Regions from separate parts of the Amycolatopsis keratiniphila genome, predicted to be linked through region 2. Evidence: riboswitches for the same ligand, from Rfam matches in the RefSeq annotation. Region 2 holds a riboswitch; the other holds the start of a gene.
What was found. A riboswitch is a leader RNA that binds a small molecule or an ion and turns the genes downstream of it on or off. The one in region 2 is predicted to bind S-adenosylmethionine.
Positions count from the first base shown of each region.

Region 1: another riboswitch for S-adenosylmethionine. It lies ahead of AORI_RS68970 (aminotransferase class V-fold PLP-dependent enzyme); the one in region 2 lies ahead of AORI_RS76210 (methionine ABC transporter ATP-binding protein).

Region 1 is NC_021252.1:6,336,387-6,343,554, reverse strand. Features, by position in the region: gene AORI_RS68980 (potassium/proton antiporter) at 1-1,164, shown strand, start outside; gene AORI_RS68975 (M23 family metallopeptidase) at 1,296-1,979, shown strand; SAM riboswitch class IV at 2,108-2,222, shown strand; gene AORI_RS68970 (aminotransferase class V-fold PLP-dependent enzyme) at 2,255-3,598, shown strand; gene AORI_RS83055 (hypothetical protein) at 3,618-4,226, shown strand; gene lspA (signal peptidase II) at 4,251-4,814, shown strand; gene AORI_RS68955 (RluA family pseudouridine synthase) at 4,811-5,737, shown strand; gene AORI_RS68950 (AsnC family protein) at 6,128-7,114, opposite strand.
Region 2 is NC_021252.1:7,848,973-7,856,140, reverse strand. Features, by position in the region: gene AORI_RS76235 (TatD family hydrolase) at 1-313, shown strand, start outside; gene AORI_RS76230 (resuscitation-promoting factor) at 727-2,106, shown strand; gene AORI_RS83115 (DUF222 domain-containing protein) at 2,165-3,187, opposite strand; gene AORI_RS76220 (GNAT family N-acetyltransferase) at 3,335-3,916, opposite strand; gene rsmA (16S rRNA (adenine(1518)-N(6)/adenine(1519)-N(6))-dimethyltransferase RsmA) at 3,957-4,793, shown strand; SAM riboswitch class I at 5,041-5,131, shown strand; gene AORI_RS76210 (methionine ABC transporter ATP-binding protein) at 5,346-6,356, shown strand; gene AORI_RS76205 (4-(cytidine 5'-diphospho)-2-C-methyl-D-erythritol kinase) at 6,481-7,168, shown strand, end outside.

The sequences.
Region 1 (7,168 bases), 1.5 Mb from region 2:
GCGGCGTTGCACTGGCTGCTGGGCCTGGACTGGCGGATGGCGTTGCTGTGGGGCGCGGTACTCGCCTCCACCGACGCCGCCGCGGTCTTCTCCGTGCTGAGATCGGCGGGGATCGGGAAGCGGCTCGTGGGCGCGCTGGAGATCGAGTCCGGCATCAACGACGCCCCGGCCTACATCGCGGTCGTCGTCCTCGCCGAGGGGGCGACCATCGACTGGTCGCTGCCGCTGCTGGTGGTCTACGAACTCGCCGCCGGCCTGGTGATCGGCCTGGCCTTCGGCTGGGGCGGCGCGTTCGCGCTGCGCCGGGCGGCGCTTCCCGCCACCGGCCTGTACCCGCTGGCCACGGTCGCGGTGTGCGTCGTGGCGTACTCGAGCGGGCAGCTCGCCCACGCGTCGGGACTGCTCGCCACCTACGTCGCCGCCTTGGTGCTGGGGAACTCGAAGCTGCCGCACCGATCGGACACGCTCTCCTTCGCCGAAGGGCTCGGCTGGCTCGCGCAGATCGGCCTGTTCGTGCTGCTCGGCCTGTTCGCCTCGCCGAGCAGGATCTTCGAAAGCCTGGTCCAGGGCCTGGTCGCGGGCGCGGTCGTGTTGCTGCTGGCCCGCCCGCTGTCGGTGTTCCTGTCGGCGCTGCCGTTCAAGATCCCCTGGCGGGAACAGGTGTTCCTGTCCTGGGCCGGGCTGCGCGGAGCGGTCCCGATCGTGCTCGCGCTGATCCCGCTGTCGTCCGGGGTGCCCGGCGCGCAGGAGCTGGTCGACGCGGTGTTCGTGCTGGTCATCGTGCTGACGCTGCTCCAGGGGGCGACGCTGACCCCGCTCGCGCGAGCGCTCGGGCTGGCCCAGCACGCCGAGGCGCACGAGATCGACGTCGACTCCGCGCCGCTCGACGAGATGGGCGCGGAACTCCTGCAGGTCCGGATCAACACCGGATCGAAGATGCACGGCGTCTACCTGGCCGAGCTGCGGCTGCCGGTGGGGGCGACGATCAGCCTCCTCGTCCGCGACGGCACCGGCTTCACGCCGAACAAGAACACGCGGCTTCAGGAACGCGACCAGTTACTCGTCGTGACCACCGCCGAGGTCCGTGACGCGGCCGAACGACGCCTGCGGGCGGTCGACCGCGCCGGCCGCCTGGCCAGGTGGAAGGGCGAATCCGGCCAGTAGATCACGAACCGGCACCAGCTGTTCGTCGGTTGATCTCAGAAAATTCTTCCCTTTTGTACTCCCTTTGGATTACTTTCCCCGCAATCGACTCCATCGAATGGGTGAGTGTCACGGGGTAAGGAGTACGCAAGGTGACGAAACTTCCTGCGCGGTTCGCCGGTCTGGGGGTTACCGCGACCCTCGTCGGGGTGGTTCTCGCGGCCCCGACGGCGACAGCGGCCGGCGCCTTTCCCGCGTTCGGGCTGCCCTTCGACACGGGCCAATCCGTCTACTCGGCAGGCATTCACTCGGACAACGGGAACTCCGGCGTGAAGAACGCCATCGACTTCAGCCCCGGCGACAAGACCGTTCGCGCCCCGCTGGCGGGCACCGTCCGGATCCAGCACTGCTCCGGTGGCGACTGGGTGACCGTCGACCATGACGGCGGCTGGCGCACCGGGTACTACCACATGGAGAACATTTCGGTCACCGACGGCCAGAAGGTCGCCCCGGGCGACGCCCTCGGCCGGACCGGCAACGCGCTGCCCTGCGGTGGCAGCAGCACCGGCGCCCACGTGCACTTCACCTTGTGGACCCTGCCCACGGTCGCCGCCCAGGGCGGCGACTCGCGCGACTTCGGGGTCGGCGCGGGCAACTGGGACGGCAAGTCCTACGACGAGGTCTCGACCAAGGTCGCCGAGGCTTACGGCGAAGCGGTCGACGGCAAGACCTTCGGCGGCTGGCAGTTCACCGCGGGCGCCGATCAGTACTCGGGTACCGCGACCGAACTCTCCTCCCGCGCGACCATCGGGCTGCCCGGCCGATTCCGGGTCTGACCTGCCGTTGCCCGGCGCGGCGCGGCGCCGGGCAACGGTGTTTCCCGCTCACCGGGCACGTGAGCGGCGTCTCAAGATGCGGACGAGGGCTGGCTCGATCGGCCGCTCATCCGCTAACTTCGTCCGTAGGTCACGAGTGTCAGCGTCAAGCCCCGGCTAGCTGACCGGCAACCCTCCTTCCGCGGTGGGGTGCCCCGGGTGAGGACCTGGCTCGTCGCGCGGTGCGACGGGCAAGCGCGGGATCCTCGTCGGGTCCCCTGGCCCGGAGGATGACGATGACCCTCGCTCTCGAACGCACCAGCACCCCTGCTGAAACCGTTGCCACGCACGAAATCCCGGCGGTCGCCTGCGCCGATCTGCGGGTTCCGCTGGTCACCGGCGGCGACATCGGCTACGCCAACCTCGATCACGCGGCGAGTGCCCCGTGTCTGGACAAGGTGCGCGCCGCGGTCGACGAGTTCCTGCCCTGGTACGCCAGCGTGCACCGCGGCGCGGGGTTCGCCTCGCAGGTCTCCACCAAGCTCTACGAGCGCACACGCGGAATCCTGCGGGACTTCGTCGACGCGCGATCGACCGACACCGTCGTGTTCACCCGCAACACCACCGATTCCTTCAACCTTCTGGCGCGCAGCCTGCCGAAGCACACGTCGGTCGTGGTGTTCGACACCGAGCACCACGCCGCGCTGCTGCCGTGGAAGGGCCCGAACGTCCGCCGGATCGAGACGCCGCGCACCCGCCTCGCCGCGGTGTCTGCTGTGGACGAAGCGCTCGCGGACTGCCCGCAGGGACCGCGGCTGGTGGTGCTCACCGGCGCGTCCAACGTGACCGGGGAACTGTTGCCGGTCAAGGAGATCGCGGCCGTCGCGCGGCGGCACGGCGCCCGCATCGCGCTCGACGCGGCCCAGCTCGCGCCGCACCGGAAGATCTCGGTGCGCGAACTCGACGTTGACTACGTCGCGCTGTCGGGCCACAAGCTGTACGCGCCTTTCGGTGCCGGCGCGCTGATCGGCCGCGCGGACTGGCTGCGCGCGGCCCAGCCGTACCTCGCCGGCGGCGGCGCGACGAAGCTCGTCAGCCGTGAATCCGTGGTCTGGAATTCCGGACCTGAGCGGCACGAAGCCGGTTCGCCCAACACTGTCGGCGTCTACGCGCTCGGGGTCGCCTGCGAGACCCTGGCCGCGAACTGGGACGGCATCGTCGCCCACGAAGAGGAACTGCTCGCGCGGCTGCGTCGCGGCCTCGCCGCCATTCCCGGCTTCGCCGAATTGCGGCTGTTCGACGCTCCGGTCGACCGCGTCGGCACGCTCAGCTTCGTCGTCGACGGATTCGAACCCGGCTGGCTCGCCGCGGTCCTGTCCGCGGAGTACGGCATCGGCGTGCGGGACGGCGCGTTCTGCGCGCACGTGGCGACCAAACGGCTGATCGCCGTCGCCGGTTCGTCGGGGCAGCAGGCCGTGCGCGTGAGCCTCGGCCTCGGCAGCACCACCGAGCACGTGGACCGGATCGTCCTGGCGCTGCGCCAGATCGTCGCCCGCGGCGCGCGCTGGCAGTACGAGAAGCCGGAAGGCCGCTGGGTGCCGGAAAACGATCCGCGGGAGCTTCCCCCGTTCTGCGCCTGAGCCACTACCCTCACCCCGCATGGGGAACGAACGACCGCGTTACTGGTTCCCGCTGGCGTTACTGGGATTCGCCCAGCTGCTGGTGGTGGCCTTTTCGCTGGGCGGGATCCGGTCCGGGGGTTGGTTCGCCTACGCGCCCGCGACGGGCGATGGGCAGTTCCTGACCCAGAATCTGTACGCGGTCGGGGACGGCGGGGTCTTCGGTTCGGTGAATTCGGTGTCGTTCTCCGGTCTCGGCCGGAACGACGGCTGGCTGTTCGCCGTGTTCGCGGTCTACCTCGGCACGGTGCTCTTCTACGCCCTTCGGACGAAGACCATGCGGTGGTGGAAGGTCGCCGCGATCGCGCTCGGCGGCCTGGTCGCCATCGCACTGGCCGACCTGGTCGGCTACTGGGAGTTCGACCTCGGCGGGGACACCCGGAGCGCGATCCTGCTGACGATCGGCCTGCTCCTGCTCGCCTGGCTGGACCGCAGCGTGCTGGTGCTGGCCGTGGCCGCGGCGTTCGTGCTCTGCGCGGTCGTGCCCGCACGAGGACAGCTCGCGCTGGTGCTGTCCTCGCTGGTCGCGCTCGCCGGGGCGTTCGCGGCCCTGCTGAGCAGGCCGAAGGCGGCCGCCGAGGAGGCCTGAACACGCTCAGTGGACAATGGGGGAGTGAGTACAGAGCCCGAAACGGCGCCACCGTCGCCGCCGCTGCCCAAGAAGCGCGTCGCCGTGGTGTTCGCCGTCGCCGCGGTGCTGTGGGGGATCGACCTCCTCACCAAGCAGATCGCCGTGTCCACGCTGGAGGGCAAGCAGCCGGTCGAGTTCCTCGGCGGGCTCGTGTACTTCCAGCTGGTGCGCAACCCCGGTGCCGCCTTCTCGATGGCGACCGGGCTGACCTGGGTGCTCGCGCTGGTCGCGATCGCCGTCGTGATCGCCATCGTCTGGCTGTCCCGGCGGCTGCGCTCGGTCGGCTGGGCGATCGGCCTCGGCCTCGTGCTGGCCGGCGCGCTCGGCAACCTGACCGACCGGATCTTCCGCGCCCCCGGCCCGCTGCAGGGGCACGTGGTCGACATGATCTCCGCCTTCGCGCCGAACGGGCAGGGCTGGGCGATCTTCAACGTCGCCGACTCCGCGATCTGCGTCGGCGGCGTGCTCATCGTGATTCTTTCCTTGCTGGGCAAGGACTACGACGGAACATCCACAAAGGACAAGAAGAAGGCGGCGACCGAATGAGCGCGCGCATGCTGCCCGTCCCCGACGGGCTCGACGGAATGCGCGTCGACGCGGGGCTGGCGAAGCTGCTGGGACTTTCCCGCACCGTCGTGGCGGAACTGGCCGAATCCGGTGAGGTCTTCCTCGACGGCAGGCCCGCCGGGAAGTCGGACCGGCTGACCGCCGGCGGGCTGCTCGAAGTGACGCTGCCCGATCCGGCGTCGGCCGTCGAGGTCGTCGCGGAGCCCGTCGAGGGGATGAAGATCCTGCACGACGATGACGACATCGTGGTGATCTCGAAGCCGGTCGGCGTCGCCGTGCACCCGAGCCCAGGCTGGACCGGGCCGACCGTCGTCGGCGGGCTCGCCGCCGCCGGGCTGCGCATCGCGACCTCGGGCGCGGCCGAACGCCAGGGTGTCGTGCACCGGCTGGACGCCGGCACCACCGGCGTGATGGTCGTGGCGAAGAGCGAGCACGCGTACACCGTGCTGAAGCGGGCGTTCAAGGAACGCACCGTCGACAAGGGCTACCACGCCATCGTCCAGGGCCACCCGGACCCGACGCGCGGCACCATCGACGCGCCGATCGACCGGCACCCCCGGCACGACTACAAGTTCGCCGTCGTCCAGGGCGGACGGCCGAGCGTCACGCACTACGAGGTCGTCGAGGCCTTCCGCGCCGCTTCGCTGGCGCAGATCAAGCTGGAGACCGGCCGCACGCACCAGATCCGCGTGCACTTCTCGGCGCTCAAGCACCCGTGCGTCGGTGACCTGACCTACGGCGCCGACCCCGTGCTGGCGCGCAAGCTCGGGCTTTCGCGGCAGTGGCTGCACGCGAAGACGCTCGCCTTCGCGCACCCGGCCGACGGGCGCTGGGTCGAGTTCGAGTCGGAGTACCCGGACGACCTGGCGAACGCGCTGCGGATCCTGCAGGACGAGAACTAGCCGCTTGCCGCATTTAGTCCTCTGAATGCGGCCGGGGTACGTGAAGGACCCCTTCATTGCGTCTAGCGCAGTGAAGGGGTCCTTCACGTACTTGAGGGGGTGCTTGGATGTCATGAAAGGGTCGTTCAGGACGAAATATGTCCTGAACGACCCTTTCATGACATCCGGGGGAGTCGCGAAGGCCTAGTTCCCTCGGCTGAGCCGCGTGAAGGGGTCCTTCACGCGCAACCGTTGTGGCGTGTGGGTCTTCCGTGACCGTTGAGGCGATCGGCGGGCCGTGAAGGCCTCCTTCACAACCCTGAGGGTAGGAAAGGAGGCCTTCACTACCGTTGCCTCATTGCGTCCTGAAGAGCCGCATTTAGTCCTCTGAATGCGGAGACAGAGGGCGCGTCAGTCCTCGATCGACCAGGTCAGCGTGCGCTCGTCCGGTTCCGGCCGCGGTGACCAGCGCACGGCGACCACGCGGGTGGCGTCCGGCAGCACGTAGACGGTGTGCCCGCCGAGGGTCTCACCGGGCCGCACGCCGATCTTGTGCGGCGGCCGCGACGTCAGCGAGACCGGAGCTTTCGCGATCGGCTTGCCGTCCGCGGTGAGCAGTTCGAGGTAGTTGTCCGGAAGCGACACGAACGGGATGTTCCCGCGGTTGGTGATCTCGGTGTGCACCACGACCGACCGTTCCCCGGCCTCCAGCGAGTAGCCCGCCGCGCTGAACAGGTAGTCCGCCGGGTCCTGGACCTCGAGCAACTGGACGGTGAGCTGTTCGCCCTCCAGGCCCTGGGTCTCCATCACGTCGCCGGTCCGGCCCTTCTTGCCCTCCGGGGCGGCTTGCGGAGTGACCTGCTGCTCGTCGCCGCGCGCCCAGGACGCGGTCTGGGGGACGCCCCAGGTGCTCATCACCGGGTCGGCGGGCGCCATCGGCGGCGGGGCGAACTGCTGCTGCGGCGGGGCAGGCGGACGCGGCGGGGGCTGCGGCGGCGCCATCGGCTGGCGCACCGGGGCCGACGGCGGACCCGGGTAGCGGCCCGAAGGCGTGCCGTGCACGTTGTACGCGCCCGAAGGCGTCCCCTGGACGTTGTACGGCCCCGAGGGCGTGCCCTGGATGTTGTGCGGCCCGGAGTGTCCCGGGGGACGCTGAGGTTGTTGCGGGGGCTGTTGGGCCCAGGAGGGCGGGGCGCTCGAGATCGCGGCCCGCAGCCCGTTCGGGTCGCTCTCCACGCCCACGAGCAGCGGCAACCCGCTGCCCGAGAGGGCGACCAGGCGGTACGCGACCTCGCGCGGATCCATCCCGACCTTCGCCGCGAGTTCGTGTACGGCCGCCTTGCCCAGGTCCGCGAGGGCGGCGAGCAGGCGGATGTCCACGGGATCGGTCACGGCCACGTCGGGGAACGCTACCGTCTCGCCTCCGGCGCCGCGGGGAGAGGCCGCAAATCC
Region 2 (7,168 bases):
GGACGAGCAGGTCGCTCGCCGCTGTGTCGACGCCGGATACGTGCTGTCCTTCGCCGGGACGGTCAGCTTCCGCAACGCGCGAGGGCTCCATGAGGCGGCGCGGATCGTTCCGGCGGACCAGTACCTCGTCGAAACGGACGCTCCGTTCCTGACCCCGCATCCGTTCCGTGGGCGGCCCAACGAGCCCTACTGCGCCGCCTACACGGTTCGGCATCTCGCCACGCTCAGGGGCGAGGCGGTGCACGAAGTGGCCGAGTCGGTGCGAAAGACCGCTGAGCGGGTCTTCCGTTTGCCGACAGTCACGGCCGGTTGAACGGATTGCGACATTAGTGATCAGCAATGGTCCACTCTGATGAGTGACCAACGTCACGACACTCCGGGCGGTGTTTGCGCAACCCGGCGAGGTTCGTTACTGTCCCGTGATCGTGCCGGTCGGTGCCCGCTCAAGCGGTCTCCGGCTGTTACGCCCACAGTCACGTCAGTGCACGTCGGGGAAGCGGAACCAGGAGCGGTACGGCCTGGAACCGTGACGATGGCGCTGGCTGCGGGTGTCGGACTTCTAGAGGTGTGCCGAAGAGCGCATCGAGACGAAGGACGTAGTGGAGCGGTTGTCGAGCTCCTCGACGTCTTGGGAAAGGGAACGACCCAGTGACTGGTAGCAGTAGGCAGGATGGCTCGCGCCTCGGCGCAGAGACGAACACCTTCGCTTCCGCCGGCTCGGTCGCCGTGCTCGACCGCGACACCCACTACGGCGAGCTCGAGTACTCCGACGATCCGCGCATCACGCACCAGGACGTCCTGGCCGCGCTCGGCCCCGACGCCGACGCCCTGATGGCCGAGATCGACGTCGACGTCGACGAGCTGATCCGCCTCATCAGCGCCGAGACCACCATGCTCCCGCCGATCGTCATTCCGGACGAGCTGGCCGAAGACCGCACCGCGGGCGCGCCGATGAAGGCCGCGACCAAGGACGAGGTCATTTCGAACTCGACCCGCGTCTGGAAGAAGCGGTTCCTCAAGGGGACCGTCATGGCGGTGCTGCTCACCCTCGGCGGTGGCGGCGCGGCCGCGATGGCGATGAACAAGAGCGTCACGCTCGACGTCGACGGCAAGCAGCAGACGGTCCACAGCTTCGGTGACACCGTCGGCGAGGTCCTCGAAGACGCCGGTCTCTCGGTCGGCGCGCACGACTCGCTCTCGCCCTCGCCTCAGGCCGAGGTGGGCGACGGCGGCGTCATCAAGCTGGAGCGCGGTCGCAAGCTGAACCTGATCGTCGACGGCGCACCGCAGCAGGAGTCCTGGGTCCGCGCGACCAACCTCGGCGACGCGCTGAACCAGCTCGGCCGCGCCGACCTCGCCAAGGCCGGCACCTGGACCTCGCTCCCGCAGAACGGTGAGCTGCCCCTCGAAGGCGCCACCGTCGAGGTCAAGACCCTCAAGAACGTCACGGTCTACGACGGCGCGAACGAACCGCGCAAGGTGCAGACCAACTCGGTCACCACCAAGGAATTCCTCGGTGAGCTCCGGATGACCCTCGGCCCGGACGACGAGGCCGTCGGCGGTCTCGACGTCAAGCTGGTCGACGGCGCCGAGGTCCACATCAGCCGGACCGGCGTCACCATGGTCAAGCAGAACGAGGAAATCGCGCCGCCCGAGCAGAAGGTCGACGACCCGGAGCTCGAAAAGGGCAAGACCAAGGTCGAGGACCCGGGCACCCCGGGCCAGAAGACCGTGACCTACAAAGTCACCAAGCGCAACGGCAAAGAGGTCGGCCGCGAGAAGGTCTCGGAAGAGGTCATCACCGAGGCCAAGCCCAAGATCGTCAAGGTCGGTACCAAGAAGCCCGCCGACCCGGTCATCGGAGACGCCGGAGCCTGGGACCGCATCGCGCAATGCGAGTCGACCGGCAACTGGGCCGCCAACACCGGCAACGGCTACTACGGTGGCCTGCAGTTCAACAAGAGCACCTGGGACGCCTACGGTGGCGAGCAGTACGCCGCGTACCCGCACCAGGCCAGCAAGGCCCAGCAGATCGCTGTCGCCGAGAAGGTTCGCGAAGACCGAGGCGGCTATGGCGCGTGGCCGCACTGCGGCAAGAAGGCCTGACGCCGGATCACCCTCCTTCCTGAAGGTCACCATGTGGGTTCTGCCCGCACGGTGGCCTTCAGGCTGTTAGAGGCCTCTGGGGCTTTGTCGCGTTCCCCGGTCTCGGTCTCGACAGCCGTGTCCACCAACGAGGGGGACGCATGTGGGCGACATTCCGGGTTCGTTCAGCCGCGGGCCCCTCTCGAACGCCTTCATCGCCGCGGCGAGGGCTTTGGCGGCCCTGCGGTGGCGCCTGCGTGGGCTTTGGTTGGCTTGCGGGCCCGTTGGCGGGCTGTGCGGGCCGAGACTCCTCAGCGACCCGTTCCGAGGTCTGCCGGGGCAGGGGGATGTCAGGGCCGGCCTCCGCGAGATCGACGATCTCTGCGAACGCGTCGCCGCGTCTCTCCGCCGGCGCACGGTCGTCGGCTTCTTCGCCAGGAGCCGGATACGCCCGCGGGACCAGGAGCGCGTTCAGGCGGGCGCCTGTCTCGGGATCGAGATCGCCGCGCATGTCCCAGCGACCGGTCCGCTTCTGGCGTAACCAGAATTCGCTTCGCTGACGTTTCGGTCCGGGCTCCTCTTTGGGCTTTCCATCCGGGTCGTGTCGTGCGAGCAGGTCGGTGCCCGCCATCGTGACGTCGCGGGGCCTTGCGACGCCTGCGAGGTCGACAAGGCCCTTTTCGGCCTCGTGCCGTTTGTCCGCGTCGAGGTGGTCGGGCAGCCTCTTCATGACAGTGACGATTCGGTCGATACCGGCTTCTGCCAACGCGCCGGTGCCGGCCGAGATGCCGGTCAAGGGCGCGACGGGGTCGATCGACGTGCCGTCGCGCGCCCGTCTCGAATTTAGTGCGAGCGCTCTCTCGGCAACTTTGTTGGCCTCGGCGCGAGGCACACGAGCCACATGCTCGTAGAAGACGGCGATCGAGTTGTATCCGTAGAGGTCTCGGACCCCACGTGACTCGATCTCGGCCAGGATCTGGCCGACCTCGGCGAACAGACGTCGCCCTTCGCGTAGCCGTGTCTGCAACTCCTCGAGGAGCAGTTCGGCGTCACCTTCCGGCAGGTTGAGCGGGAAGGTCTTGGGAATGTTTGTGCTGGTCATCCCTCGATTGTCGAGGCAGATTCGAACGAATGCACGGTATCGATCGGGTGGATGATCATCACGCTCCGGCTGCGCTGACCTGCGCCGATCACACGGGAGTGGGATACGTGTCGGTTCGAAAAAGCCATCCGGATGGTGGGGGCGGGATCACGGCTCCGTGCTCGAATGGATCATCCGGTCCCACTCCTCGCGGAGCACCCCGTAGACGACGGAGTCGTGCACGCCTCCAGACCAGCGGCGAGCGCGTCGGAACCGGCCTTCCTCGACGAAGCCCAGCCGCCGGCCGACGGCGATCATCCCTGGGTTCCCCGAGAATGTGGCGAAGTCCAGGCGAAGGGTGTCGGTGCGGGCGAATAGGTAGGTCGTCCACAAGCGCAAGGACTCAGTGCCGTAGCCGCCGCCCCAGTACTGCTCGTCGTAGATCACCAGTCCCATCCGTCGCCAGTCGGTCTGCCTGCTTTCCCAGTACCAGCTGACCCTGCCGATCAACCGGTCGTCCCTCAGGTCGCATACGGCGAGGCTGGTGCGAGGATCGGATGGCTCGGCCTTGGCCGTGGTGAGCTCGCGCGCCGTCGAGTCGGCGGCCGCCGCGGTCGGAGTGCCGAAGTACGGCCCGTTCGTCTCGTGCCAAGGCCGCGCGGGATCGAGTAGGCCGCGCAGCGGTTGGAGGTCACCTGGCCTCCAGTCGCGCAACCGGACCTTCTCGCCTTCGAGTACGACGTCGTCCACCGGCCAATCGTGGCCTACCGGGGCTGGTTACGATCGTCGGGTGATTGAACTGCTCGGTCCTGCGGAGATCAGGGCGCTGGCGGCCGAGCTGGACGTACGTCCGACCAAGAAGCTCGGCCAGAACTTCGTGCACGATCCCAACACGGTGCGACGTATCGTCGACCTTTCGGGGGTCGGTGAAGGCGACGTCGTGCTGGAGGTCGGGCCGGGCCTCGGCTCGTTGACCCTCGGCCTGCTCGCGACCGGCGCCGAGGTCGTCGCGGTCGAAATCGATCCCGTGCTCGCAAGGCGCTTGCCGAACACCGCGGCCGAACGGGGCGGGGCCGAACGGCTGACGGTCGTCGGTGCGGACGCGCTGCGGATCACGGCGGACGACCTGCCCGCGCGTCCGACGGCGCTCGTGGCGAATCTCCCGTACAACGTCGCGGTTCCGGTCGTGCTTCACCTCCTTGCCGAGCTGCCGTCGCTGACCAGCGGCCTCGTGATGGTCCAGACCGAGGTCGCGGACCGGATGGCGGCCGGCCCCGGGAGCCGGACTTATGGCGTTCCGAGCGTCAAGCTCGCTTGGTACGGAAAGGCGCGCAAGGTCGCCGCCGTGCCTCGAGCGGTGTTCTGGCCTGTTCCGAATGTGGACTCCGCTCTGGTCGCTTTCGAACGGGGTGACGTGGTGTCGTCCGTGGAACGGGAGAAGTTGTTCGCGGTGGTCGACGCCGCCTTCTCTCAGCGACGGAAGACTTTGCGTGCCGCGTTGGCGTCATGGGCCGGTTCCGCCGAACGCGCGGGGGAACTGCTCGAGAAGGCGGGTATCGACCCCAAGACGCGCGGTGAGCAGCTGGACGTTCACCAGTTCGCGCGGATCGCCGCGGCTGTCGGCTGACCAACTGCCCGAGGTGTGACCGGCGCCGCGCGGACGTCCGCCGGGCCAGGTCAGCACGAGTGCGTAAGTCTTCTTCTCGATCTGTATAAGCCGACATCGTCTTAGCAGGTAGCGAGCCTGACGCAAGTCGGAGGCGCCTACTTCTGTTCCATTATATGGACACCCGATCCTGTATAATGGACGCGACCAGACGTGTGATCTGCGCCTACGCGCTTGCTTTCATCCAGTGGGATCGGTTTTACTCAGTGAGCCATCCCGAGCGACTGAGAGACCTGGCTCGCCGAAGTCGCAGCAACCACCCTCCACAGGGCAGGTGCTACAGCCAGGACCGATGGAGGCTGTGCCTAATGAACAGGGTCACCCACCCGCTCCTGCTGACCAGGCGACGTGTCGTCGATGAAGGTCGCCGCACGGTAAGTGCGTGTCGACGCTCCACCGTTACTGCCTGAGTCCTTTCGCCTTTACCTCTGAAACCCGTCCGTTCCCGGACGGTCACTCGGTGACGGTCGGCGCGCTCGAAAGATGCAGCGCCCCATTCGCATGGAGCCTCTCGTGATCACTGTCGAAAACCTGTCCAAATCCTTTCCCCTCAACGGAAATCCCGTCGTCGCGCTGCGCGATGTGAGCGTGGACATCCAGGCGGGCTCGCTGTTCGGAGTCGTCGGCCCGGCCGGTTCCGGCAAGTCGACCCTCGCTCGTTGCATCGGTCTTCAGGAGCGTCCCGACCGCGGCGTCGTCCGCCTCGACGGGCTCAACACCGGGACCCTCGACGGACGCCGTCTGCGCGAGATCCGGCGGCAGGTCGGCGTCGTGAGCACCAAACCGGAACTGCTTGCCGAGCGCACCATCGCCGGCAACATCGCGTCGCCGCTCGAACAGCTCGGTCTCGACGGGCCGCAGCGTCGCAACCGGGTCGGCAATCTGCTGGACCTGGTCGGCCTCACCCCGCGGGCGGGGCAGCGGCCGGGCGAACTGTCCGAAGGGCAGCTGCGCCGCGTGGCCATCGCCAAGGCGCTGGCCGCGGGGCCGTCTGTGCTCTTGGCCGACGACCCGACCGCAGGTGTGCAGTCCGAGGAGTCCGGCGCGGTTCTGACCGTGCTCGACCGGGCGCGTGCCGAGCTCGGAGTCACCGTGCTGCTCACTACTCCCGACGCCGGCGTCGTGCGCCGTGTCTGCGACGACGTCGCGGTTCTGGAGGCCGGGGCGATCGTCGAGCGTGGAACCGTGCTCGATCTGGTCTCCGACCCGAACAGCCGGACCGCGCAGGCGCTGCTTCCCGCGATCGAGACCGGGCGGGCGCAGGCCTCGAAGTACGACCGCGCGGTGGACGTCGTGCTCGTCGGCTTCGCCTCGGTCGGTGCGCTGCTTCCGGAGGCCGCTGGTCGCTTCGACGTCGAACTCGCCACGATCGGCGGCGGCCTGACCCGGATCGGCGACACGCCGGTGGGCCGGTTCCGTCTCGGTGTGCGCGGCGAACGCGCGGACGCCGCGCTCGCCTGGATCGCCGAACGTGGCGGCCACGTGACCCACCCGGTCCGCGGACCGCAGGGCGTCGCTGCCTGATTTCTCCACGTACGGGCCGCTCAGGACGAAAACCGTCCGGGGCGGCCCGTACGTGTGTCCGACTCGTCCTGTTCTCTTTTCTCCTGGTGACAGCGCAAGTGGAGCGGCCACGTAGGCTTGACGGGTGCTCGCCGTCGTACCGCCCCCAGTGACCGTCAGGGTTCCCGCCAAGGTCAACCTGCACCTGTCGGTCGGTGACGTACGCCCGGACGGCTACCACGAGCTGGTGACCGTGTTCCAGGCGCTTTCCTTGACCGACGAGGTGACCGTCGCGGTCACCGAGGACCCCGGCGTCGAGGTCTACGGCGAAGGCGAAGGCTCCGTACCGACGGGGGCCAACAACCTCGCTTGGAAGGCCGCTCAGGCGCTGGCGGCCCACGTCGGCAAGGCGGACGGCGAGTCCAAGGTCAGGGTGGTGCTGCGCAAAGGCATCCCGGTAGCGGGCGGGATGGCCGGGGGCAGCGCCGACGCGGCCGCGACCCTGGTGGGACTCGCGTCGCTCTGGAAGCTCGACATCTCCCGGGACGAACTGGCGGGTATCGCCGCGAAGCTCGGCAGCGATGTCCCGTTCGCGCTCTACGGCGGGACAGCGTTGGGCACCGGCCGAGGTGAGCAACTGGTGCCGGTCCTGTCGCGGCACACCTTCCATTGGGTCCTGGCCTTCGACCAACGTGGTCTTTCGACTCCGAGGGTGTTCGGCGAGCTGGACAAGTTGCGTGAAGAGGGCAGCCCGCCGCGGATCGGTTCGCACACTCCGGTGGTCGAGGCGTTGGCCTCCGGTGACCCGCGGCAGTTGGCGCTGCTTCTCGGCA